One region of the Peribacillus sp. B65 genome, then DNA from elsewhere that is predicted to be linked to it. Evidence: predicted binding sites of a transcription regulator. Region 1 holds the regulator's gene; each other region holds the start of a gene.

Region 1 (4,287 bases):
AGTCTTCCGAGTTGTAGATGTCCAGCTAATGAAGCGGCTTCTGCAGAAACACCTTCCATTAAATCTCCATCTCCACAAATGCCATATGTATAATGATCGACCACATTATAAGAATCGCGGTTATAGCTTTCTGCCAAGTGACGTTCAGCCATTGCCATTCCTACTGCCATTGCGATACCTTGTCCAAGCGGCCCGGTAGTTGCATCAACACCAGCCGTATGACCGTATTCAGGATGTCCTGGAGTTTTACTGCCCCATTGACGGAAGCTTTTCAAATCATCGATAGATAAACCATAGCCCGATAAATGAAGAAGGCTGTATAACAGCATAGAACCATGTCCAGCTGAAAGAACAAAGCGATCTCTATTAAACCAATCGGGATTTTTCGGGTTATGGTTCATATATTCGGTCCATAGTTTATACGCCATCGGCGCAGCACCCATTGGCATACCTGGATGGCCGGAATTAGCCTTTTCAATTGCATCAATTGATAATGTACGAATCGTATTGATAGAAAGTGCATCTAATTTATCTAACATATTGTAAAAACATCCCTTCCTGTAATGTACCTCTTTATATTATAGTGACAAGCATAATATCACAACTAAAATCACTATTTACTGCCTCAATATTACAATTTTCTATAATAACAGAAGTCCCCTATTTAGATTAAACTAAATAGGAGAATACATACATGCATGCACTCCCTTTTTACTCCTAAATGCTAACAGGGTACTCAAGCGGAATGTTTTATCAGAAGGATCCAAGCATTAATGTAAGTTTCTTTTTTCTTTTATATTTTTTATCTTTTGAGGAGTGACGTCATTACCTTCTGGATCAACGACCTTCACATGCTCCAACGTATCGGTCATGGACTTTCTGAATGTTTCCAAATACTCACTTCTCAATTGGGTTTGCTCTTTCGCCTCAACTTCCGTCAAACCTTCAGCCTTTGCCTTTTTAGAAAGTTCATTAATACGGGCTATTTTTTCTTTTGATAACATAATTTCGCTCCTTCATAATCTCCGGATATTGTCATGGTATTAAAAAAAAAGCGAAATTACAAGTTCTAAGATTTACTTTCATTTGTATTCAGTTGATGTTCGAGAAAACGCCTGTTCACAGTAGCCTTTGAAACATTGTATCCAAAGCCCCTTAAAGTGGCTGCGATTTCTGCGAATGTCAATCCATTGGCCCGAAGTTTAATAATTTCTTCAATAGGGATTTCCATACGGTCCCTTCCAGTGGAATTCCTTTGATTCTGAAGGTTTTTTTGAGGACGGTATCCTTTTTCAACGGCTCTTATCATCCCGCGCTTTATTTTAAGATTATGTAGTTTCCTTTGGTATTCTTCTACAATACCGACTATCTGGATGACCATGGCATCCGAATCCGATAACTCAAGCTCCCCGTCATGTGAGAGTGTATAAATTTTAACATCTTCTTTAAGGATGACATGGAAAAGGGCTATTTTGGCATTCCCTCTTCCCAGCCTTGTTTCATCCTGGATTAATAGTACTTCAGCTTCTTTAGTTTTAAATAGTTCGAGCATGTCAAAAATGCCATCCCGATTCAACTCATAACCACTTGCCTGCTCTTTTATTATGGATATAACTTCAACATCCATCTTTTCTGCCAATTTGACTAACTCATCTTCCTGCCTTGCCAATGATGTTTCCTGTGACTCTTTTTCTGTGCTGACCCTACAATAGATTACCGCCTTCATAATACCCTACCTTCACTGCTTACTGCTCACTGGCCAAATTCTGGACAAGTTCTTCCCCTTTAACCGGTATGACGATGACTTGACCAGGTTTAATTGTATCCGCCCTGACTCCATTATGCTCTTCTATCCAACCAATGAATTCTTTTTTTGTCAAATTTGCTTCTTCATATTCTTCAGCGATTCCCCATAGGGTGTCACCTTCACTTACTTCTATAGAAAGGAAATCCTTTTTTGGATCATTGTTCAATGTACAAGAGAATAAAATTGAAAAGATGAATACTGATCCCGCTAATAGAATCGTATAAATATAATTTTTGTATAAATTTTTCATAAATATCCCTCCAAAGCGAATGTTCGTTCGTATGTTATGGTCAAATTATAATACGAACGTTTGTTTCAGTCAACAACAAAATTCGAACTTATGTTTGTATAGAATTGGGGGCCATGCTATAATGTAGCAAAGAACATTGGGGAAGAGGTGCACATATGACTAAACTATCAAAAAGGCAGCAAGATATTCTTGATTTCATTAAAGAAGAGGTCCGCCAAAAAGGGTATCCACCTTCCGTACGGGAGATTGGTGAAGCAGTGGGACTTGCTTCAAGTTCAACAGTACACGGGCATTTATCACGCCTGGAAAGCAAAGGCCTGATTAGACGTGACCCAACCAAGCCAAGGGCCATTGAAATAATGAATTTGGAGGAAGCGAACAATATTCCCAAAGTCAATGTCGTGAACGTGCCGTTACTTGGAAAAGTAACAGCGGGAATGCCGATAACGGCCATTGAGAACATAGAAGAATACTTTCCGCTTCCCGAAAGCATGGTTCCACATGATGACCATGTATTCATGCTGGAAATCATGGGTGAAAGTATGATCGAAGCAGGAATTCATGATGGGGATTATGTCATCGTGAAACAACAAAGCAATGCCAATAATGGAGATATCGTCGTGGCCATGACGGAAGATGATGAAGCCACTGTAAAACGATTCTTTAAGGAACCGGATTACATAAGGCTTCAGCCTGAGAACTCGAATATGGAACCAATTATTTTACGAGATGTTTCGATACTTGGAAAAGTAATAGGCTTATATAGACAAATACACTAAAAGCGCTAACCGCGCTTTTTTTGTTTGTTTAATCTATGTCCCGAATTCTCTCAATATGCATAAGGAATTTTAATAGAATCAAGTTTTCATGGGAATTTAAACGTCCTTAATTACGAACGGAAGTATACGATCGCCTAATATGTACTTTGGTAACAATCTGATTACAATGAAAAAGAGAGCTTTAACTACCGCTCCCAGTTAAAATTCACTTCACTCGTAATCTTTGGTTCACTTTAATTAGGTTAAGATCTACCAAGCCGTTCCACTGTTGAATCTGCACTTGTGTAGAACCGTATGCTTTTGCAAGCGCAGAGACGGTATCCCCTTTTTGGACAATATGATAAACCTCTTCTATACTTGCATCATATTTTGTTAAATCGCTTGTTTCGATAAGGTTCACCAGTTTTTCAATATAGTTGGGATCCGAGGCGTACCCAGCATCGAAAATTGCTTTGAGTGCTTTTCTGTAATCTTTTTCTCCAATGACAGCCGTATAAAGACTTCTATTCCATGAAGTCCCCTTTACATATAAATTGGCAAGATCTCTAAGACTTTCTTCCCAAGATGGGTATTTTCTGAATTTGTTCCATACTTGAACGGGTACGCCAATGACATATTCCATTGTCTGAATGATGACAGACTCACCCTTGAAGTCACCTTTTGTACCGAATATATTTTTTCCTTTGCTTGCTAATAAACTTGTCCCATACCCACTCTCCAAACAAGCTTGTGCAATGACAACAGAAGGTAATATTTTGCATAGGGAGCAATTTCCTTAATAAATGTTTCCTTGCTCATTAGAACCTCCCATCAATGGTTTTACTTTATTTTTCACTGTTCATCTTCATTCTTATCGTATTCTCATCTATGAAAAAGGTTACAGCAAGTCCCATACAACAGGTTCTGATGTTTGGCTAATTGTTTTTATTATAGATTTCTTACCTAGAGTGGCTTGCTTCGAGTATTATTTATCCATTTCCCTACCAAACAGGAAAAGCCGTCAATCCATTTAATTAAATGGATTGACGGCTTTTTCTGTTGAACACTGAAAATCTTCAAAACTTGTTCGTTAATTTTAAATTTGTAATTATTTATTTTTGTATAAAACCTTGATGAAAAACAAAAACTATTTTTAAAAACTTCATTTCAAGGTGGTGAAATCATGGACTACCCAACCGTCCATACAAACTTCTGGGATGCAGTGATAGCCATTCCTACCATCATGATTCTTACTCAACTTATTAAGGTCATGTTTCATATTCATCCAAAATTCGTACCTACCATCGCTTTGGGTCTTGGCTTGTTCATTTCCATTTTCATCAGTCATCGTCATCACTTGGTTTCAGGAATTTTCATGGGCTGGTTTTATGGCTATGCAAGCATAGGCAATTATGCTGCACTCAAAACTGGTATTTTGTCTTATAGAGAATCCTACAAAAAGACGGATTAAA
Region 2 (4,287 bases), 250 kb from region 1:
GGAAATTTCCCGTCCTTCCTTACTGATGAGTTTTGTTTTGGTCCTGCTGTTTTCTCTAATCCCCATAAATCATCGTAAGGGGTAACCACATGTTTTACTTCTTCCTCTTCATCCTCAAATGTGATGGTGGAAGCAGGACGGAGAAGAGCAGGATCAATATGCTCCTCGATCGCTAATACCGCATCTAAAAACGTTTCAACCTCTTTCTTTCCATATTGGATTTCATATTGGTGAATGCGATTTGCTGTCGCAGCCATACTTTCCACCATATCTCGATTTGTATTTTGAAAACGAATATTATTTTTGAAGAAATCACAATGTGCCAAGACATGAGCCACAATTAACTTATTTTGAATTAACGAATTAGAGTCTAATAAAAAGGCGTAACAAGGATTAGAGTTAATAACTAATTCATAAATTTTACTCAAACCAAAATCATATTGTAACTTCATCTTATGAAATTGTTTTCCAAAGCTCCAATGGGAATAACGCGTTGGCATACCGTAAGCACCGAACGTATAAATGATTTCACTTGGACAAATTTCGTATCTCATCGGATAAAAATCCAATCCAACACCCTTGGCAATCTCTGTTATTTCATCAATCGCCCGACTCAAAGCCTCTTGTTCATCTACTTTCACATAGTTCCCCCCTTAATCCTCTTCTCACATAATATGAGAAAGAGAGAAGAAAATGACGGAACAACAATATTAAGTTAAGTTGTCCTTTGAAATAGCGAAAATTCCCCACCTGTAATTAGTTGTTACTCTCTCTCATGTACTAACTTTTTTTTCTCGATCTCTCTTTTTTTATATCCATACAAACTTTAAAAAATAGTCTTTCTAGATGAATTTTTTCTTCGACATCTGTTACTAGTTCATTTAAGCGATTAAATGCTTTAATGATATGTAAACTGTTATCGATGAGTTGTTCTTCTTGTAAATTCTTAAACACCTGTTTTGTTTCAGGTGAATATTTAGTGCGGGATAGCTTAATTTTCTTAAAGATATCAAAAATCCTGTCCTCAGATAAATACGGGCTATGAGAAATAGCTAAAACTAACTCGACTATTCGATCTTTAAATTTATCTATATTTTTTAGTTGTTTTAGTTTATCCTTAACATTATTTACACTGCTATCATGCCTTATCGTAAATATTGGCTCCTCACCCTCAGGTATAGCACCAAATTCATTACCATCCTCATCTACCAAACGAAAACGGTACTCTAAGGAAAAAACCTTTTCTTTAATTTCATTATTTGTCAGGATTAAACCAACATATAAATTTCCAACGCCCACAATTTTTCTAGGGATCATTGCGTCGAACATAATGACAATCTCCGAATCACTTATATAAGCCTTATCTAATGAGTACCATTGATGAGTTGCCTGTGCATGATTATGTAATGCTAATAGTGTCAAATAAATGGCAAGATGATTGTCGTAGTTATTGTACCTAACCGATGTAACTCCCCTAATTAGCCATTCTTCATTCTCTTCGATTAGTCGATACTGGAATTCTTTCAGCGGCTGTGATTTACAAAGTTTCCGAGTAGTATCAACCAATAGCTGTTCTAAATCATTTACTAAGCAATAAGAAGAGAATTTTCCCATTTGAAATGCCATATCCAAATACTCATAAGTAAATCGATAGACGCCTTCTGCATTTAAAGAATCCTCAGTAAACAGCAAGACTAATTGGTTATTGGAAGAGACCTTATCTATAAAGACATTTTCTAGCTTTTCTTTAATATCTAACTTTCTGTTATCAATCTTTATAAATTGTTCGATTAATTCTTTACTCCCAAGTACACTGAGAAAGTTATTTAAATCCCCGTAATCCTCCAACGGAAATTCTTTTAGGATCTCATCATCTAGGTCTCGCTCTTGTTTAATCAGATACTTAAGGTCCGCTAATTTAGCTGGAGATTCAGAAATTTTTTTTCCGTTCAAAAAAGATTCATGCAGATGCTTCCCCAAATTCTCCCTCCTATCACTCACTTATTATATTAATCACCATCGCCATTCTAGCCGAGTGTCTGGGAGAAAAGACTCAAAAAGCCAGTTACTAATTCCGAAACAGATTGAATAAATGGAGTCAGCATTTTATCGTCTAAAATAAAAAATAAGGAAATCAGGATTGCAACATAATATATTACCGTTTCAACTTTTCCTGAAGTTTTATATGTTAGAGGAGATTTTCTACGCACATTATCAATTGGGGAAAATAAAGGTACGCCAGAAACAGAAAAGTAATCGCCCAATATATGAAAGAAATAACCAAGACTAATACCTAGTGTGAATGGATTAGGTACTAACAATAATAAGAAAAGTAAAAGACAAATCCACATACATAGCGAATGGGTAATTCCTCTGTGACCAAACTTTCTTTTTATGATTACCGCTAAACCAAACGAACGCCTTCCAATAAAAGAATTAGGTTCATCTATGTCTGGCAATAAACTTCCCAAAGACACACCCGCTAAAAAACCAATTGTAAATGGATAAGAAACAGTTGAAACCAATGCTGCACTTAGTGCAATTGATGTAGCCAGGTGCGTTTTATACATCATAAATGAACACCCACTTTTTATAATGAAGAAGCATGTCTATTTAACATAATTGATATGCATGATTTTGATGATTCATACCAATGATTCGTTCTAACTTGTATCACCAACTTAAAAAGCCATTCACAAGGAACGTACGTTCGTTTATAATCAAAATAAGGAGTGATTTAGATGACCATTCGAGACAGAGGAAATATTAAATGGACCAGTCTGATGCTACCTGAACATATAAAAATGTTACGGCAATATTTTGGCGAGGAATACTACGATGAACCTGAACCCGTGTTGGATGAACAACACCTGGAGGAGATGAATGATTTAATTGCTGCTTCGATGGAGTTTACTTTTCCGATTTCTTTTACGCTATACCAGAATAATCGGCTGAGTAGCGTAGAAGGATTGGTACATTATGTGGATCAAATGAACAGACATATACGCGTGATTGATGTGGACGAACAAATACATAGAATACCCTTTTCAACTATTAAAGGTGTGAAAAAGATTTAAATTAAAGTTTGTAAAATAATTAACTTTAATACAGTAATTTTGCTTGGAAAGATAAAAAGATAAAGAGCATAAGAATAAACATAATCAAGAAATTTGGATATATAATACTTCTAATCAAAGCATCCTCAACAAAAGGAGATAGAAACAACTATGAAAAAGGTGCATACTTTTAGCTTGTATATCTTTGGTATTCTGTTGCTTTTGTTGCTTTTGTTGCTTTTGTTAAATCTTTTGGAAATTAAAAAATTAGATGAGGGAATTTACCTTCAAGGCATAGAAGGAAAACTTTTTGACATTAATGAAGGAATACGAGAGATAACTACTGATTAAAAGCATAATTTCCCCAGCACCCTAGAAGAAATATTATCAGCGACAATGTGAGGACTAATCAACTTGGTTAGTCCTTATTTTTTTCATTTGGTGAGTAAATTTTGCTCATCACATACCAGCTGGCGCACATAGTACTTCGCACTTAATTAGCGGAATATTGCGAACACAAAGAGGTTTTATGATGAATAAAATGAGTTCCCAAGGAAACCAATGTGCATGGAGGTGACCATGTGACAAAGTTGCGAATCATTTTAACAATTCCGTACTTGTTATTTGCAATTTTCTTATTCGTGAGAGGAGACATTCCAAGTTACTGCCTTCTTGTAATAGGGTTCTACGCAATGTTTGGTTCCTTCCTTTTGGACTTTTTGGATAAAAAAAAGAAAAAATGAGTCCTGGGTATACCCTGTTTCAGGGTATACCTCACCATTTGACCGCCACCTTAAGATGGGATATTGGCTCCACCCTCATAATGTGGGCACTATATTTCCACATTAAACTGCCCCGATAGTAGCATAAAGAAAAAGCTGCCTAAAAGACAGCTCCGATCTTAAGCTAACGAACCCGTTGGCTTAAATAAAATATTTCACAAACTCGCTTAAAAAAATGAGTTGTACTTATCATTTAGGCATTCTATTAAGCCATGTTCCAATAGGCTTTTGCTTCTTCTTCAAGCACCTTAAGTCTTTTGTAGTAATCAGGAAACTCGTGAAGATGAGCTAGGGCAATTTTCCCCGTTATAATAGGATCATCACCAGTTACATTTGTTTGGCTGGATACTTTTCCATGTTCAAGCTCGGTATTTACTCCCATCCAAAACTCATCTAAATTAAACTTGCTTTTATTAAAATCAATGCCTAAAAGTAAAGCGACCGCTGCT
Region 3 (4,287 bases), 840 kb from region 1:
CAGTTTCATTCCCGCTTCCATGACAGCGGAATTATATGCAGCAAAAGAGGGCCCAAAGCAGCTTTACATCGCTAAAAAAGGGGCCCACGCTCAATCTTATAATGAAAATCCAAAAGAATATGAAGATCAAATCGATCAGTTTCTAAAACTTGTCTGAGAAGAAAAAAGAGGGTATCCAAGATCCCCTCTTTGCTTTTTAGTCAGATTTTATTAAAATAACTCATCCTTGGATTCAAGATTTGATTCGGACTTTTTAATTGAAAGCTGTTCGCTTCCGGAACAAAGTCTATTTTCATGACTTCATCAAGAAAAATCATTTTTGATTTCTCCACATATAGTGGAATCCCGTTTGTTTCCACTTTTTCGGTACCTTCTTCAGGTTCGTTGACCCACCATAGCGCGGTCACACCGCTTACCACGCAGCCACAGCCATCAGTATCATATTTCAACTGTAAATATCCTTCTTGTCCCTGTACCTTATCGGCCATTTTCTCAGCCGCTGTTTCCGTCCATTCAATATACATGATTGCACGCCTCCCGATGTTTCCCCCATTATAAACGATAAATACGCTTCTGTTAAAGAAACTGCCTTCCTTTGCAAGCGTCAGCCGACACGAAAATCACTTTCTTCATTGACCGTGCTAACAAATGCCGATTCTCATACTCCTCCGTGATACCTTTCATCACGATGCCGTTTTGAAAGGCTGTCCCTTGGGAACAGCCCTTCGGCTCATCATTCCATTATCCTTACATCCGCGATATCGGAAAGCCTGATATAGTGAGCCTGCTGAAACCGATCGACGATATGAAGCTTTTGGGTGAGCTCATTATAATAATGGATCCTGCCGATTAACAGCTGATACCGGTTTCCTTCATAATGAGCAATCGTGACATCCTTTCTTTCCTCCATCGCTTCCCCCATTACCGCATTCATTTCTTCCAGTTGCTGCTCATCCAGGATGCGCTTCGTTTCATAGCCATCCTCCACCACCCAATCCCGAAGCATCTTCACATGCTCCGGCAACATCATCGATGTCCATTTGATACGGCCGCGATCACGTATCATTCTTTTCCCTCCCTTCAAAGTCAACCTTACGCCTTATGACCACCAAGCAGCTTACTTCGGTAAACGGCTGTACCTGCTTCTGTATACGAAACGGCACGCAATAACGATTTGGCTCCATATTTATGGCGGATTCGATCAACCGTGTAACTCAATTCCCGCTTCTTCCAGCGCGAAGCATCGAATAAAGTCAGCTGCATTTCGTTATCATCCACAATATTCGAGAGCCTGACCTCTATGCTCCGAACCGTTTTTTGCTTATAGTTCTCATGAAAAAGCTCCAGGCAAACTTTATATAGCTCCATCGTAATGTTGGTCGGTTCGCTAATTGAACGCGAACGTTGGAAACCTCCGCCGAACTCATCCTTGCTGTAACCAATGCTTAGGCTCACCGTCCTTCCTGCCTTGCGATGGGTGCGTGCCCTTCTTCCAACTTCTTCGCAAATTTCCAGCATGACCTGCTTTACCTCATGCTCCTCCTTATAATCCCGCAGCAGGATTTGACTTTTGCCGAAGCTTACCTGCCCTTCGATGATCGCTGCCCCCATATCGGATAAATCTATTCCCCAAGCATGGTGGTAAAGCTGATTGCCCATAATTCCAAACTTCGCTTCAAGTAATTCAAGATCATAATTGGCAAGCTGTCCAACCGTAAATATTCCCATTCCATGAAGGGTTTTTTCTACGCGCCTGCCGATCCCCCACATTTCACGAAGCGGGGAAATCGGCCAAAGTTTGCTTGGCACATCCTCATACTTCCATTCTGCAATCCCATTATGTTTGGCTTCCAAATCAAGGCAAAGTTTTGCCATAAGCATGTTCGGTCCAATTCCAATGGCACAGGGGAGCTGTAATTCCCGTTCGATTTCATCCTTTATCTTTTCAGCTATCATCCGGGCATCTCCCCATAAAGAAGCGGCACCATCGACTTTCACAAAACTTTCGTCCACACTATATACGTGAATCGCTTCTTTGGGCACATAACGGTTGAACAAGCGGGTGATTTCCGTCGAAACCCTTAAATAGGTCGCCATTTTAGGTTCAACGACGACAATCCTCGGATCATTCGGGATCTCAAACATCCGCGAACCTGTCTTGATGCCAAATTCCTTCTTCATCTTTGGAGAAGCCGCAAGCACAATGCTCCCTGTCCTCTTCAAATCACCAACCACCGCCAGATAACAATCAAGCGGGTCCAGACCAAGCATGACCGCTGAACAGCTTGCATAAAAACTTTTCATATCGATACACATAATTGATTGTTTCGGCATCGTCCCATAATCCATCACTTCTCACCCTAACAAGAATATACGTTCGCTTTTATTATATTCATAACTTTAACCGAATATACGTTCTTATTCAATGGAAGTTTTCATACAAATTTCTACTTTTTAATGTAATTTCCTTGAAAAATATAATAGATACTAAAAATGGTTAAAATACCATATTTAAACTGAATACCCAAATAGTTTTTTTAAAAAGAATCAATTCGTATCTTGAATAATTTTTAATGGATCCTTATACTTAGTTTTTTTAATTTTTTTCACCCTTTTCAACATTCTTTCGTCTATTTTAAACTTAGTCTTACTACTCATTTTTTGTAATAAAACTGTAACCAAAATTATGTCTAATTGTCATAATGGTATTGTAGGATAATATTGTTAAGAATATAGAGAGATAGATAGAGAGGAAATGAAAATTATGAAGAAATGGATCGCTTCAGCTGCTGTTGCTTCTGCCATGATGCTAACCCCGCTGCAAGCCTTTGCAAATATTGGAGATCAAACCCTCAGACCCGGAATGACACATAGTGATGTCAAACAACTACAACAACTTTTAAAAACCAAAGGTTATTTCACATATTCAGGTTCACTGACTACATATTACGGCACCTATTCTGTATCAGCAGTAAAAAAATTCCAAAAAGCCAAAGGACTGACTGCCGACGGAATTGCGGGCCGTAACACATTTAATAAGCTTGGTGTTTATAAGGTCAATAATACAAGCTTGATCAGCTATGCAAAAACCTTAATAGGCAAACCCTACAAATGGGGCGGAACAACACCAACTGGATTTGACTGCTCAGGCTTCGTCTATTACGTATTCCAGAAATCACAAGGAATCACCTTACCGCGTACAACATCCTTGCTTTATTCCAATACAGGTTTAAAAGTATCTTCACCAGCTAAGGGTGACCTTGTATTCTTTGATACTTCTTCTGGAAGAACAGGGGTATCCCATGTTGGTATCTATATCGGAAATGGTCAATTCATCAGTGCTACTTCTTCTAAAGGAATAACCATCACGGATATGGATAATTCTTATTGGAAACCAAAATATTTAGGTGCGAAAACTTTATAAAATCCCATAAAACAACCGGACAGAATTCATAGTGATTCAGCCCGGTTGTTTTATTTTATATATAATATTTCATCCGTTAAATCCTCAACTGTCACCATGAATGAAGCGTCCAAGTTGGAACGGTTCATCATTTCGATATTATAAACATGCTCTGACGGTAAATGGACGACTTCGAGAACCATGAATCGCTGACTTTCCGCTTTACTGACATGATTGAGGGCAGCAGTGACCGCCCTTTGTTCGGCCAAGCTTTTTACATCCGTCAAAACAAGAATCAGTTCCGCTTCCGCTTTCCCAGGAAATGATTTCTTCACCCCGCCCCGGTGCCATGGTTTCACTTTCATCCCGATTTCCAGGTCGGAATAATCGAGAGCGTTACCATGTTGATCTTGAATGGATGTATCAGTGGTCACCTTATAATACGTCCTTTTAATCAAAATCCTTTTATCGTCAAGATCCGTAATGAAACCTTCTTCCCCCTTACCGACGGCATCATCCCTGTTCCAATCAGGGGATTGACAGCTACCCAGAATAAAGGCAACGAATATGGATATATAAAGGTTTACAATCCTCTTCATACAAATCCCTCCTACTAGAAATAGACGGATCCCGCATGAAATAGTTACCAATTCATATGAAAACTTCGGTTATTTCAAAAAAGGGGAATGTCATCGACATTCCCCTTTTGCCTATTATATTAGACCATCTTTCGCCTTGTCCGACATCGAAAGTTGCTTACTTTTTAAAAAATGCTTTTTTTCCTAATGTTTCGGTGATTTTTGGAAACATGTTATACCATTTCCCAGCAAAATTCATCCAGCCAGGGAGATTGATTTCCCTCTTATTGGTCAGCATCGCCGCTA

Evidence for each region. Region 1 encodes LexA, which represses DNA repair genes until DNA is damaged. Its sites were predicted from a motif close to CGAACATATGTTCG; they were not measured.
Region 2: the regulator LexA is predicted to act here: its motif matches at 2,700-2,713, upstream of ACSR9O_RS03950 (YolD-like family protein).
Region 3: the regulator LexA is predicted to act here: its motif matches at 2,406-2,419, upstream of ACSR9O_RS09210 (Y-family DNA polymerase).

Annotation. Positions count from the first base shown of each region.
Region 1 covers NZ_CP195840.1:1,029,426-1,033,712, reverse strand. Annotated here, with positions in the region: gene tkt (transketolase) at 1-539, opposite strand, end outside; gene ACSR9O_RS05115 (DUF896 domain-containing protein) at 771-1,004, opposite strand; gene ACSR9O_RS05110 (YneB family resolvase-like protein) at 1,070-1,726, opposite strand; gene yneA (cell division suppressor protein YneA) at 1,746-2,057, opposite strand; gene lexA (transcriptional repressor LexA) at 2,213-2,836, shown strand; gene ACSR9O_RS05095 (glucosaminidase domain-containing protein) at 3,042-3,557, opposite strand; gene ACSR9O_RS05090 (hypothetical protein) at 3,999-4,286, shown strand.
Region 2 covers NZ_CP195840.1:776,672-780,958, forward strand. Annotated here, with positions in the region: gene ACSR9O_RS03935 (SpoVR family protein) at 1-641, opposite strand, end outside; gene ACSR9O_RS03940 (hypothetical protein) at 781-1,980, opposite strand; gene ACSR9O_RS03945 (metal-dependent hydrolase) at 2,028-2,573, opposite strand; gene ACSR9O_RS03950 (YolD-like family protein) at 2,742-3,077, shown strand; gene ACSR9O_RS03955 (hypothetical protein) at 3,228-3,407, shown strand; gene ACSR9O_RS03960 (DUF5661 family protein) at 4,044-4,287, opposite strand, start outside.
Region 3 covers NZ_CP195840.1:1,869,195-1,873,481, reverse strand. Annotated here, with positions in the region: gene ACSR9O_RS09225 (alpha/beta hydrolase) at 1-157, shown strand, start outside; gene ACSR9O_RS09220 (iron-sulfur cluster biosynthesis family protein) at 201-524, opposite strand; gene ACSR9O_RS09215 (YolD-like family protein) at 734-1,066, opposite strand; gene ACSR9O_RS09210 (Y-family DNA polymerase) at 1,093-2,352, opposite strand; gene ACSR9O_RS09205 (C40 family peptidase) at 2,765-3,424, shown strand; gene ACSR9O_RS09200 (DUF3221 domain-containing protein) at 3,475-4,002, opposite strand; gene ACSR9O_RS09195 (SDR family NAD(P)-dependent oxidoreductase) at 4,160-4,287, opposite strand, start outside.